2 regions of the Kitasatospora sp. NPDC096140 genome follow, and region 1 is predicted to be linked to the other one. Evidence: riboswitches for the same ligand, from Rfam matches in the RefSeq annotation. Region 1 holds a riboswitch; the other holds the start of a gene.
What was found. Region 1 has a riboswitch for cyclic di-AMP ahead of ABT048_RS18895 (NlpC/P60 family protein). Riboswitches for the same ligand answer to the same signal wherever they lie in the genome.
Positions count from the first base shown of each region.

Region 2: linked by a shared signal. The riboswitch ahead of ABT048_RS33695 (M23 family metallopeptidase) and the one ahead of ABT048_RS18895 (NlpC/P60 family protein) in region 1 are both predicted to bind cyclic di-AMP.

Region 1 is NZ_JBEOUW010000016.1:117,328-122,419, reverse strand. Features, by position in the region: gene ABT048_RS18905 (NYN domain-containing protein) at 1-1,153, shown strand, start outside; gene ABT048_RS18900 (C40 family peptidase) at 1,354-2,391, shown strand; cyclic di-AMP (ydaO/yuaA leader) riboswitch at 2,728-2,881, shown strand; gene ABT048_RS18895 (NlpC/P60 family protein) at 2,892-4,013, shown strand; gene ABT048_RS18890 (C40 family peptidase) at 4,236-5,092, shown strand, end outside.
Region 2 is NZ_JBEOUW010000045.1:24,716-29,807, forward strand. Features, by position in the region: gene ABT048_RS33685 (GNAT family N-acetyltransferase) at 1-102, opposite strand, end outside; gene ABT048_RS33690 (hypothetical protein) at 145-1,020, shown strand; gene ABT048_RS33695 (M23 family metallopeptidase) at 1,120-1,953, opposite strand; cyclic di-AMP (ydaO/yuaA leader) riboswitch at 1,966-2,124, opposite strand; gene ABT048_RS33700 (YiaA/YiaB family inner membrane protein) at 2,322-2,612, shown strand; gene ABT048_RS33705 (alpha/beta fold hydrolase) at 2,743-3,570, shown strand; gene ABT048_RS33710 (TetR/AcrR family transcriptional regulator) at 3,718-4,284, shown strand; gene ABT048_RS33715 (ATP-binding protein) at 4,700-5,092, shown strand, end outside.

The DNA.
Region 1 (5,092 bases):
CGCGCTGGCGGCCGCGCTGGAGGCGGAGCCGGCCTTCCGGGTGCGGATAGCGGAGCGGCTGCGGCTGGGACAGCCGGACCTGGTGAGGGCGCTGGAGTCGGGCAGCGTCCCCGGCGCCGCCGATCCGATGGACGTCGCGGCCGCCGCCTACCTGGTGCGCTCGGCGGGCTGGAGCCGGCTGGTCGCCGAGGCCGGCGAGGAGGCCGAGCGGGCCGGCGCCGAGGACGCGGCCGCGGAGGCGACCCGGCTGGTGGAGAAGCTGCAGGCCGAGCTGGCCGAGGTGCGGGCCACCGCGCGGGCGGACCTGGACCGGCAGCGCGTGGAGTTCGAGGGCGTCCGGCGGGAGGCCGAGTCGCTGCGCAAGAAGGTGCGGTCGCTGGAGAGCGACACCCGCCGGGCGCAGGCCGAGACGCGTCGGGTGGCCGGGGAACTGGAGGCGGTGAGGGCCCAGGGCGCTGCCGAGCGCAGCGCGGCCGAGACCGAGGCGCGGCGGCTCAAGCACCGGCTCTCGGAGCTGGAGAACGCCGCCGAGCAGGGCCGCCGGTCGGCCCGCGAGGGGCGCAGCGTCGAGGACATGCGGCTGCGGCTGCTGCTGGACACCGTGCTGCAGTCGGCCCAGGGTCTGCAGCGGGAGCTGGCGCTGCCGGTCGCCCAGATCCGCCCGGCGGACCTGGTGGAGGCGGTGGTGCCGGGCGCGGCCTCGCCGCACGACGTGGCGCGGCGCGGGCTGGCCGAGGACGACCCGGCGCTGCTGGACCAGCTGCTGGCGATCCCGCAGGTGCACCTGGTGGTGGACGGCTACAACGTGACCAAGACCGGTTATCCGACGCTGCCGCTGGAGCAGCAGCGGATCCGGCTGCTGGGCGGGCTGGCGATGCTGGCCCAGCGCACCCAGGCGGAGGTCACCTGTGTGTTCGACGGCCAGGACCTGGACGTTCCGGTGATCATGGCGCCGCCGCGCGGGGTCCGGGTGCGGTTCAGCCGGACCGGGGAGACCGCGGACGAGCTGATCCGCCGTCTGGTGCGGGCCGAGCCGCAGGGCCGTCCGGTGGTCGTGGTTTCCGCCGACCGGGAGGTTGCGGAGGGCGTGCGGAAGGCGGGCGCGCGCCCGGTGGCGTCGGTGCTGCTGCTGAACCGGCTGGCGCGGCCCTGAGCGTCGGCCCGCTAGGATGACACCTGGTCAGCGCCGCGTCCACGACCGTGTGCGGGTGCGGTGAAGCCGGTGTGGTGAACGGGGTTCACGCCTTCGGGGGAGTGGCAAAGCGGATAGATCCGCACTAGGGTCTGGCGTCAAACCTATTTTCCGGTTCCTCATCCGATCGGGTGAGTCCGTTGGAAGAAGGAGCCGGTCCCTTGGCCTCCCACCGCCGTCCCAAGCAGCCGAGCCGCGCGCGGATCTCCGTGCTCACCGCTGCCGCTGCGACCGCGGTCGCCCTCTCCGCCCAGGTGGCCGCGCACGCCGCGCCGCAGCCGAACAAAACGGACGTCAAGGCGCAGATCGACCAGCTCCAGGAGGAGCAGGAGCAGGCGGCCGAGAAGTACAACGGCGCCAAGGAGCGGGCCGACCAGCTGCGCAAGCAGGCCGACCAGCTGCAGGACCAGGTGGCCCGCGGCCAGGAGCAGATGACCCAGCTGCAGGGCGGCCTGGCCGAGGTGGCCGGCGACCAGTACCGCAGCGGCGGCATCGACCCGTCCGTCCAGCTGATGCTCTCCTCCGACCCGTCGGGCTACCTGGAGAAGGCCTCGACGGTCCAGCAGGCCAGCGCCACCCAGGCCGAGGCGCTCAAGTCGCTGCTGGACGAGCAGCGCCGGCTGGACCAGGAGAAGACCGAGGCGGCCGCCGTGCTGGCCTCGCTGGACAGCACCACCAAGGACCTGAACCAGGCCAAGGCGGACGTCAACACCAAGCTGCAGGCCGCCCAGGACCTGCTGAACTCGCTCAGCGCCGCCGAGCGCACCGCGCTGAAGGCCCAGCAGGCGCAGGACGACCGGGCCTCGCGCGGCAGCGACCGGGTCGACCTGAGCAACCTGCCGCCGGCCAGCGGGTACGCCGCGGTGGCCGTCGCCAAGGCGATGAGCAAGCAGGGCTCGCCGTACGTGTGGGGCGCCACCGGTCCGAGCACCTTCGACTGCTCCGGCCTGATGCTCTGGGCGTACGGCCAGGCCGGCGTCTCGCTGCCGCGCACCTCGCAGGAGCAGGGCCACTACGGCACCGCGGTGCCCGGACTGGCCGCGGCCCAGCCCGGCGACCTGGTCATCTACGGCGGCGACATGCACCACGTCGGGATGTACATCGGCAACGGCATGGTGGTCCACGCGCCGCACACCGGTGACGTGGTGAAGGTGATGAAGGCCGACGCGATGCCGATCAACACCATCCGCCGGGTCTGACGGCCCGACACCCTCCGGGGGCCCTTCCGGGCCCCTGTGATCCGCGCCACCTCCGACGGGGTGGCGTTCGGGTTTTCGACCGTTTCGCGAGCGGCGGGTGAGACCTGATCAGCCTTGCGTACGGTCGTGATCACCATCGGTCATTTTCACAAAAGAACTTGGGTAATCTTCCGTCTTTTTTCTGACAAGGATTTGAACCGATCACGGTTCAGTTACTAGGGTCGTGCCTCGAACCACCGCACTGTCGATCACCCAGCCAGGGTGGCGGCGGTGGTTACCGCCGAGTTCGCGAGGCAGCGGGGCAGGTCGAAGCGACTGCCCGACAGGGGAGCCCAGTGGTCGGGGGCGCTGCGGAGCGGAGCCGGGGAACCACGTTCCTCCGGGGTGAATCGGCGCCAGGTCGGCCGCTGGAACGGCCGTGAGGCGTCGTAGGGCATGCTTCCGGCCCGAACCCGTCAGCTCACCCGGTAGGCGGACGTAGGAAGAAGGAGCCCGCCTTCGTGGCGTCCCATCGTCGTCCCAAGCCAGCAAGTCGCGCCCGGGTCTCGATCCTGACCGGTGTCGCCGCCGCTGCCGTCGCCCTCTCCGCGCAGTCCGGCGCCCACGCCGACCCGCAGCCGACCAAGGACCAGGTCAAGGAGCAGGTCGACCAGCTCAACGAGCAGGCCGAGGTGGCGACCGAGCAGTACAACGCCGCCCAGGAGAAGCAGCAGACCCTGGAGAAGCAGGTCTCCGGCCTGCAGGACCAGGTGGCCCGTCAGCAGGCCCAGGTGACCGAGCTGCAGGGCGGACTCGCCGAGATCGCCGGGGAGCAGTACCGCAACGGCGGCATATCCCCGACCGTCCAGCTGATGTTCTCGTCCAGCCCGGACAACTTCCTCAACCAGGCCGGTGCGCTGAACCAGGCCGGTGACACCCAGAAGAACCAGCTGAAGCAGCTCCAGGAGCAGCAGCGCAAGCTCGACCAGGACCGCACCGAGGCCCAGGGCAAGCTCGCCGAGCTGGAGTCGACCACCCAGCAGCTGAAGGCCTCCAAGGACGAGGTCCAGGCCAAGCTGAAGGCCGCCCAGGACCTGCTCAACACCCTGACCGAGCAGGAGCGCCAGGCGCTGCGCGCGGCCGAGGAGAAGGCCGCCGCCGACGCCAAGGCCCAGGCCGACGCCGCCGCGAAGGCGCAGCAGAACGCCGACCGCGCCTCGCGCGACAACAGCCGCACCGACCTCTCCACGCCGTCGTCCACGCCGGCCGGCAAGCTCCCGGCCCCGGGCAGCTCGCGCGGTGCCGCCGCGCTCTCCGCCGCCGCCTCCAAGGTCGGCAGCCCGTACGTGTGGGGCGCCACCGGCCCGAGCTCCTTCGACTGCTCCGGCCTGATGGTCTGGGCGTTCAACCAGGTCGGCGTGTCGCTGCCGCGCACCTCGCAGGAGCAGGCCCACGCCGGCACCCGGATCGGCACCGACCTGTCCCAGGCCCAGCCCGGCGACCTGCTGATCTTCTACGGGGACGCCCACCACGTCGGCATCTACGCCGGCAACGGCCAGGTGCTGCACGCCCCCAAGCCGGGTGCGTCGGTCCGCTACGAGGCCGTCACCAACATGCCGCTGAGCGGCATCGTGCGGGTCTGACCCCGTTCGGCTCCTCGCAGGCCCGGTCTTCCACCACGGAAGGCCGGGCCTGCGGCGTTGGCGGCTGCTCGGGCTGATGTCCGATTGAGGGTCAAATATTCGGGTCCGTAGGGGTTTGGACTCGCTTGCCCGGACTCGCTAACGTCTGCCACCGGACTCCCGCTCGACGGCCGCCCGCCACGGGCGGCCGCGGGGCCGCGCCGCAGGATTGGAGCCGCTGCCGTGCTTGTGCACCGCCGTTCCCAACTGCTCGCCCGTGCACTGGTGCTGACGGCGGCCGCCACCACCGCGCTGGGCGTGGCGACCGGCGGCGGCGCCCACGCCGCCCCCGGCAGCCCGGACCCGGCCGACCGCAAGGACGTCCAGGCGCAGGTCGAGCAGCTCTACGACGAGGCCGAGCAGGCGTCCGAGCAGTACAACGCCGCACAGGAGGCCCAGCGCCGGCTCCAGGGAGAGACCACGATCCTGCAGGGCGAGATCGCCGTCGCCCAGGACCAGCTCAACGAGCTGCGCGGCGACCTGGCGACCGTCGCCGGGGCCGAGTACCGCGGCGGCGGGATGACCCAGACCGCCCAGCTGATGCTGTCCCCCGACCCGGAGGGCTACCTCGCCCGCGCCCGCACCATGGGGCAGGCGTCGCAGCGGCAGCAGGAGACGCTGCACGAGCTGGTCACCCGCCAGCGGCGGCTCGACCAGCGGCGGACGGAGGCCACCGGAAAGCTCGCCGAGCTCGACCAGGCCCGCCGCTCGCTCGCCGACGGCAAGCAGCAGATCCAGCAGCGGCTGGCCAGGGCGCAGAAGCTGCTCAACGGCCTCGACGCCGCCGAGCGGGCCAGGATGACCGCCCAGGACGCCCGGGACGCCGAGCAGCGCGCCACCCGCGGCACCGACCGGCTGGACCTCGGCACCGCCCCGCCCGCCTCCGAGCGCGGGGCGGCCGCGCTGGCCGCCGCGGTGCGCATGATCGGCTCGCCGTACGTCTACGGAGCCACCGGGCCCCGCGCGTTCGACTGCTCCGGTCTGATGTACTACAGCTGGCGGCAGGCCGGAGTGACCCTGCCGCGCACCTCGCAGGCCCA
Region 2 (5,092 bases), on a different contig from region 1:
CTCCGGGTCGCCGAACAGCGCGTGCAGGGCGTCCACGTCGCCGTCGGTGTGGTGGTACTCGCGGATGGCCAGCCGGGGGCCGGTGAGTCGTACGGGGACCATGGCTGCCGACCCTACCCGCCCCCGGCGGCTACCGTTCGGACTATGAACGACGAAGACCTGCGGCTCGCCCCGCGCACCAGGGCCGCCGACCTGCTCGCCTGGGCGGCCGAGCAGGGCCGCACGCCGGTGGCCGAGGGGCCGCTGCACGCGGTGCTGGCGCTGCTGGAGCTGGGCGAGAGCAGGATGCACGACGGCTGGCCCGAACTGACCTCCGACGCGGTGGAGCACCTGCTGTACGAGCGCCTCCACCTGTACGTCCAACCCGCGCCCGAGGAGGACCCGCTCGCGTACGGCGAGGCGGTCCGGCTGCTGATCGACCACCAGCGGGCGGCCCGGCGGCTCAACGCCAAGCGCCAGGAGCGGCTGCACGCCGAGGCCGAGTGGCAGGGCGAGGTCGCGGCCGGGCTGCTGCGCCGCGCCGACCTGGTGACCTGGCCCCGGCTGTACGCGCTGCTGCTGCACGCGCACGGGGTGGACGTCGCGGACGGGGCGGCGGTGCGGGACTGGCTGACCGGCTTCGCCGGGCTGGCGGAGGAGGAGCGGCTGGCCGCGTACGAGGCGCTGGTGCCCACCGGCTGGCTGGACGAGCCGGACGAGCAGGGCTGGGGACCGGGACGGGTGCTGTCGGTCGGCATGGCCACGGACGGCGCCCGGCGGCTGCTGGAGCAGGGCCTGATGCGGCGCAGCTACCGCAACCTGGCCGAGCTGACCGCGCTCGGGCGCCCGATGCCGGACGAACTGGCCGGGGACTTCGGGCACTTCGAGGACGCGGCGGTCGACGCGGCGCTCGACCTGTTCGGGGAGTGGACGGTGCCCGGGCTGCCGCGGCTGCTGGTGGCGGAGTTCCCGGAGCTGGCGCCGGAGCCGGGCCAGGAGGAGATCGACGCCTACCTGGCGCAGCTGCCCGCCGAGGAGTAGCCGCCGTGGCACCCGGAAGCCCCCGGCCGCGTGCGGCCGGGGGCTTCCGGGTGACTGTTGCGGGCTTCCGGGAGGCCGCTACGGGCCTCCGGGTGTCCGTTACGGGTTGAGGCCGTGCTGCTGGAGCCAGGGCTCCGGGTCGACCGGGGCGCCGCCGCCGGGGCGGACCTCCAGGTGCAGGTGCGGGCCGGTGACGTTGCCGGTCGCGCCGACCTTGCCGATCTGCTGGCCGGAGGTGACCTTGCCGGAGCCCGCGATGATCGAGGAGAGGTGGCAGTACCAGATCTCGGTGCCGTCGGGCAGGGTCTCGACGATCCGGTAGCCGTAGGAGCCGGACCAGCCGGCCGAGGTGATGGTGCCCTGGCCGAGCGCGTAGACCGGGGTGCCGGTGTCGGCGGCGAAGTCCAGGCCGGTGTGCAGGTTGGCCCAGTAGCGGGCGCTCTGGCCGTAGTGGGCGGAGAGCCGGTAGTCCTTCACCGGGAGGGTGAGGGCGGCGGCCCGCTTGGCCTCCGCCTCCTCGGCGGCGCGCTTGGCCTCGGCCTCCTTGGCGGCGGCCTTGGCCTCGGCCTCCTGCGCGGCCTGCACGCGGGCGGTCTCCTCGGCGGCGGTGCGCTGGCTGTCGGCCTGCTGCTGGATGCGGGCGGCGAGCGCGAGGCCGGGGTCGGCGGAGAGGGCGACCGGCGTCTCGTCCGGGGCCTCGACGGCGGGTGCGGCGGCCGGGGTGGCCGAGGCGAAGCCGGTGGCGCCCAGGGTGGCGGCGACGGCGGTGACGCCGAGCAGCGGGGAGGTGCCGCGGACCTGGCGCGGCATCCGGTGCCGGTTGGTCTCGGCCTCCGGGCCGAGGGCCTCGGGGCCGTCCGCACCGGGGTGGTCGAGGAGCTGGGTACCGGCTGCGGGGCCGGCCGGGTGTGCCGGAGTGTGCGTCGACGCCACGGAGGCGCGCTCCTTTCCTTCCTTCGCGCCTACCGGGTTAGCTGACGGGTTCGGAGCAGGAAGGTCTCCTACGGCCGGGCCGGGGCCCCGCCGATTCACCCCAAGGAACGTGGTTCCCCGGCTCCCTGACCTGCCCGGAGGCCGGCCGGCGGGATTAGGCGACGGCGCACGGTGCCGTCTGGGTACGGCGTTGACAACCGCGCTGCGTTATCAAACGTTAATCCTAGGACGCTCTGATTCCAAGCCATCCGTCCGGGACGGCCGTGGAGCGAGTGATAGGACGTCAACGAACGCCCCTTCGACACGAGCACCCCATCTGAGTACTCCTACTCATGTGCGGCCCGGTCGGGCGGCCGCATCCTGACGCCATGAGCGCACCGATGCAGAACCGCACGACGGCCGCCTACTACATCCAGGCCATCCTCTCCTTCGCCCTGTCGGGCACGGCCCTCGCCGTCGGGATCGCCTACCTGCCGGTCGGCGGGTGGACCCGGGCGTTCCTCGGGATCGGCCTCCTCTACACCGTCAGCTCCGCGTTCACCCTGGCGAAGGTGGTCCGGGACCGGCAGGAGACGAACGAGATCGTCAGCCGGGTCGACCAGGCCCGGCTGGAGAAGCTGCTCAGCGAGCACGACCCGTTCAAGGTCGAGGGGGTCTGAGGCGGGCCGCCCGACACCCCCTCCCCCCTCCGCCGCGGTCGAGCACTTGACGGCTAAGGCTATTAGCCTTAGCTTTATGGCTATCGGCAGCACCGCCGATGCCCGCAGCGGAGGACCGAGGAGGCCCACCATGAACGCCACCATCACCCCGGACACCCAGTACCTGACCCTCCCCGGCGGGCGGATCGCCTTCGACGACACCCGGCAGGGCGACGGCACCCCCGTCGTCCTGCTGCCCGGCATGCTCGACAGCCGCGCCGCGTACCGGCACCTCCGCCCGCTGCTCGTCGCCGCCGGCCACCGGGTCGTCACCATGGACCTGCGCGGCTTCGGCGAGTCGTCCATCGCCTGGGACGACTACGGCCCCGCCGCCATCGCCGACGACGTCCTCGCCCTGCTCGACCACCTCGGCATCGAGCGCGCCGTCCTCGCCGGGAACTCCTACACCGGCGCGACGGTCGTCAAGGTCGCCGGGGACGCGCCGGAGCGGGTCGCCGGGATCGTCCTGATCGACGCCTTCGTCGAGAACCCGCGGCCCGGCGCCCTGATGCGCGGCGTGCTCGGCCTGATGGGCGCGGCGCTCGTCCACTGGCCCGCCTTCTGGGGCTTCTACCTGCGCCGGATGGCCTTCCCCGGCGCCAAGCCCGCCGACTTCGACGCCTACGTGAACGGGCTGGTCGCCGCGCTGCGCACCCCGGGCCGCAAGACCGCCACCCGCGGGTACGTCACCGGGAACTCCTCGCCGGTCGGCTGGACGGCCGCCGTGCGGTGCCCGGCGCTGGTGGTCATGGGCAGCAAGGACCCCGACTTCCCGAGGCCGGAGCTCGTCGCCGACCGGCAGGTCGCGGCACTGGGCGCGCGGAAGGCGATGATCGAAGGGTCCGGGCACTACCCGATGGCCGACGACCCGCAGGCCACCGCGGACGCCCTGCTGCCCTTCCTCGCCGAACTCGCCTGACCGCCCGACCGCCGGTCCACCCGGCCCACCCGGCCCACCCGGCCCACCCGGCCCGCCACCGGCCCACCACCGGCCGGCCACCGGGCCGACCACGGCGGGACCACCGCCCGACCGCCGCCGACTCCCGCACGAGAGAAGCCCGAAACCATGCCCCGCATAGGACTGACCCCCGACCAGGTCGTCGACCACGCCATCGCCCTCCTGGACGAACAGGGCACCGAAGCCCTCACCCTCGCCGCGGTCGCCGCCCGGGCCGGCGTCGCCACCCCTTCGCTGTACAAGCACGTCAGCGGTGGCCTCGCCGAACTGCGGCGGCTGATCGCCGTCCGGGTCACCGGGGAACTGGCCGACTGCCTCGCCGCCGCCGCGGTCGGCCGCAGCGGGGACGACGCCGTCGCCGCCGTCCTGCGCGCCTACCACGCGTACGCCACCGAGCACCCGCACCGCTACAACGCCCTCCCCCAGGCCCCGCAGCCCGACGACGACCTCGCCGAAGCGGCCGCGCGACTCGTCGGCGTGATCATCGCCGTCCTGCGGGAGTACGGGCTCGACGGCTCCGAGGCGATCCACGCCGCCCGGACCGTCCGCTCCCTGGCCCACGGCTTCGCCTCCCTCAGCACCGCCGGTGCCTTCCGGCTCGCCGAGGACCTCACCACCACCCAGGACCGCCTCATCGCCACCCTCACCACCGGCCTCCGCGCCTGGCCCGCCTGACGAGCCGCCCACGCACCCGGCGGACCGGCGGACACGGGGCGTCGAGCCGGCCGACCCCCCGCGCCGCCCCGACGGAGGACGGGTGGACGCCGAGAGAAAAACGCCGGGGGAAACGCCGGGGGAAACGTCGGAGGGAGGCGCCGAGGGAAGACGCCGCCGGCCCCGCGGATCCGCTTTCGCGACACCCTGCACACAGGCCCCACACATCCCAGGGCGCGAACCGGCCATCGGGTGGGTTCGGGACGGGTGGCGGCCGACCCGGCGGAGCCGCCCCGAGGGCTTGCCCCAGAGGGCGATCGGGGACGAACGAGTCCGGAATGCGGGCGGATTGACTTGATTTTGACGAGATCCGGTCACTTGGCGAGATCCGTTCACACCTTCGTAGGATCATCACCCTAGAATTCGCCGCGTGACGATGACTCAGTGGTCAGTAACGGCAACCGGCGTGCTCGCCGTCCTCGCCCTCGTGGCCGCCGCGCGCTACCACGCCGTGTCCGTCACCCAGCGCGGCCGCGCCGACCGGCTGCAGCACGAACTCGCCCGGCTCCAGGAACAGCTCACCGCCGAACTCTCCCGCCGGGGCGTGGACCTGGCCGCCGTCCAGCACGAGCAGGAACTCACCGCCTCCACCCAGCGCGCCTTCCTCAGCGTGGCCCGCCGGATCCTGGTGATGGCCCACGACCAGCAGGCGCTGCTGGACGAGATGGAACGCACCCACGACGACCCGGCACTGCTGGAGGGCCTCCTCAAGGCCGACCACGCGGCCGCCCAACAGGCCCGGCTGGCCCAGACCCTGGCCGTGCTGTGC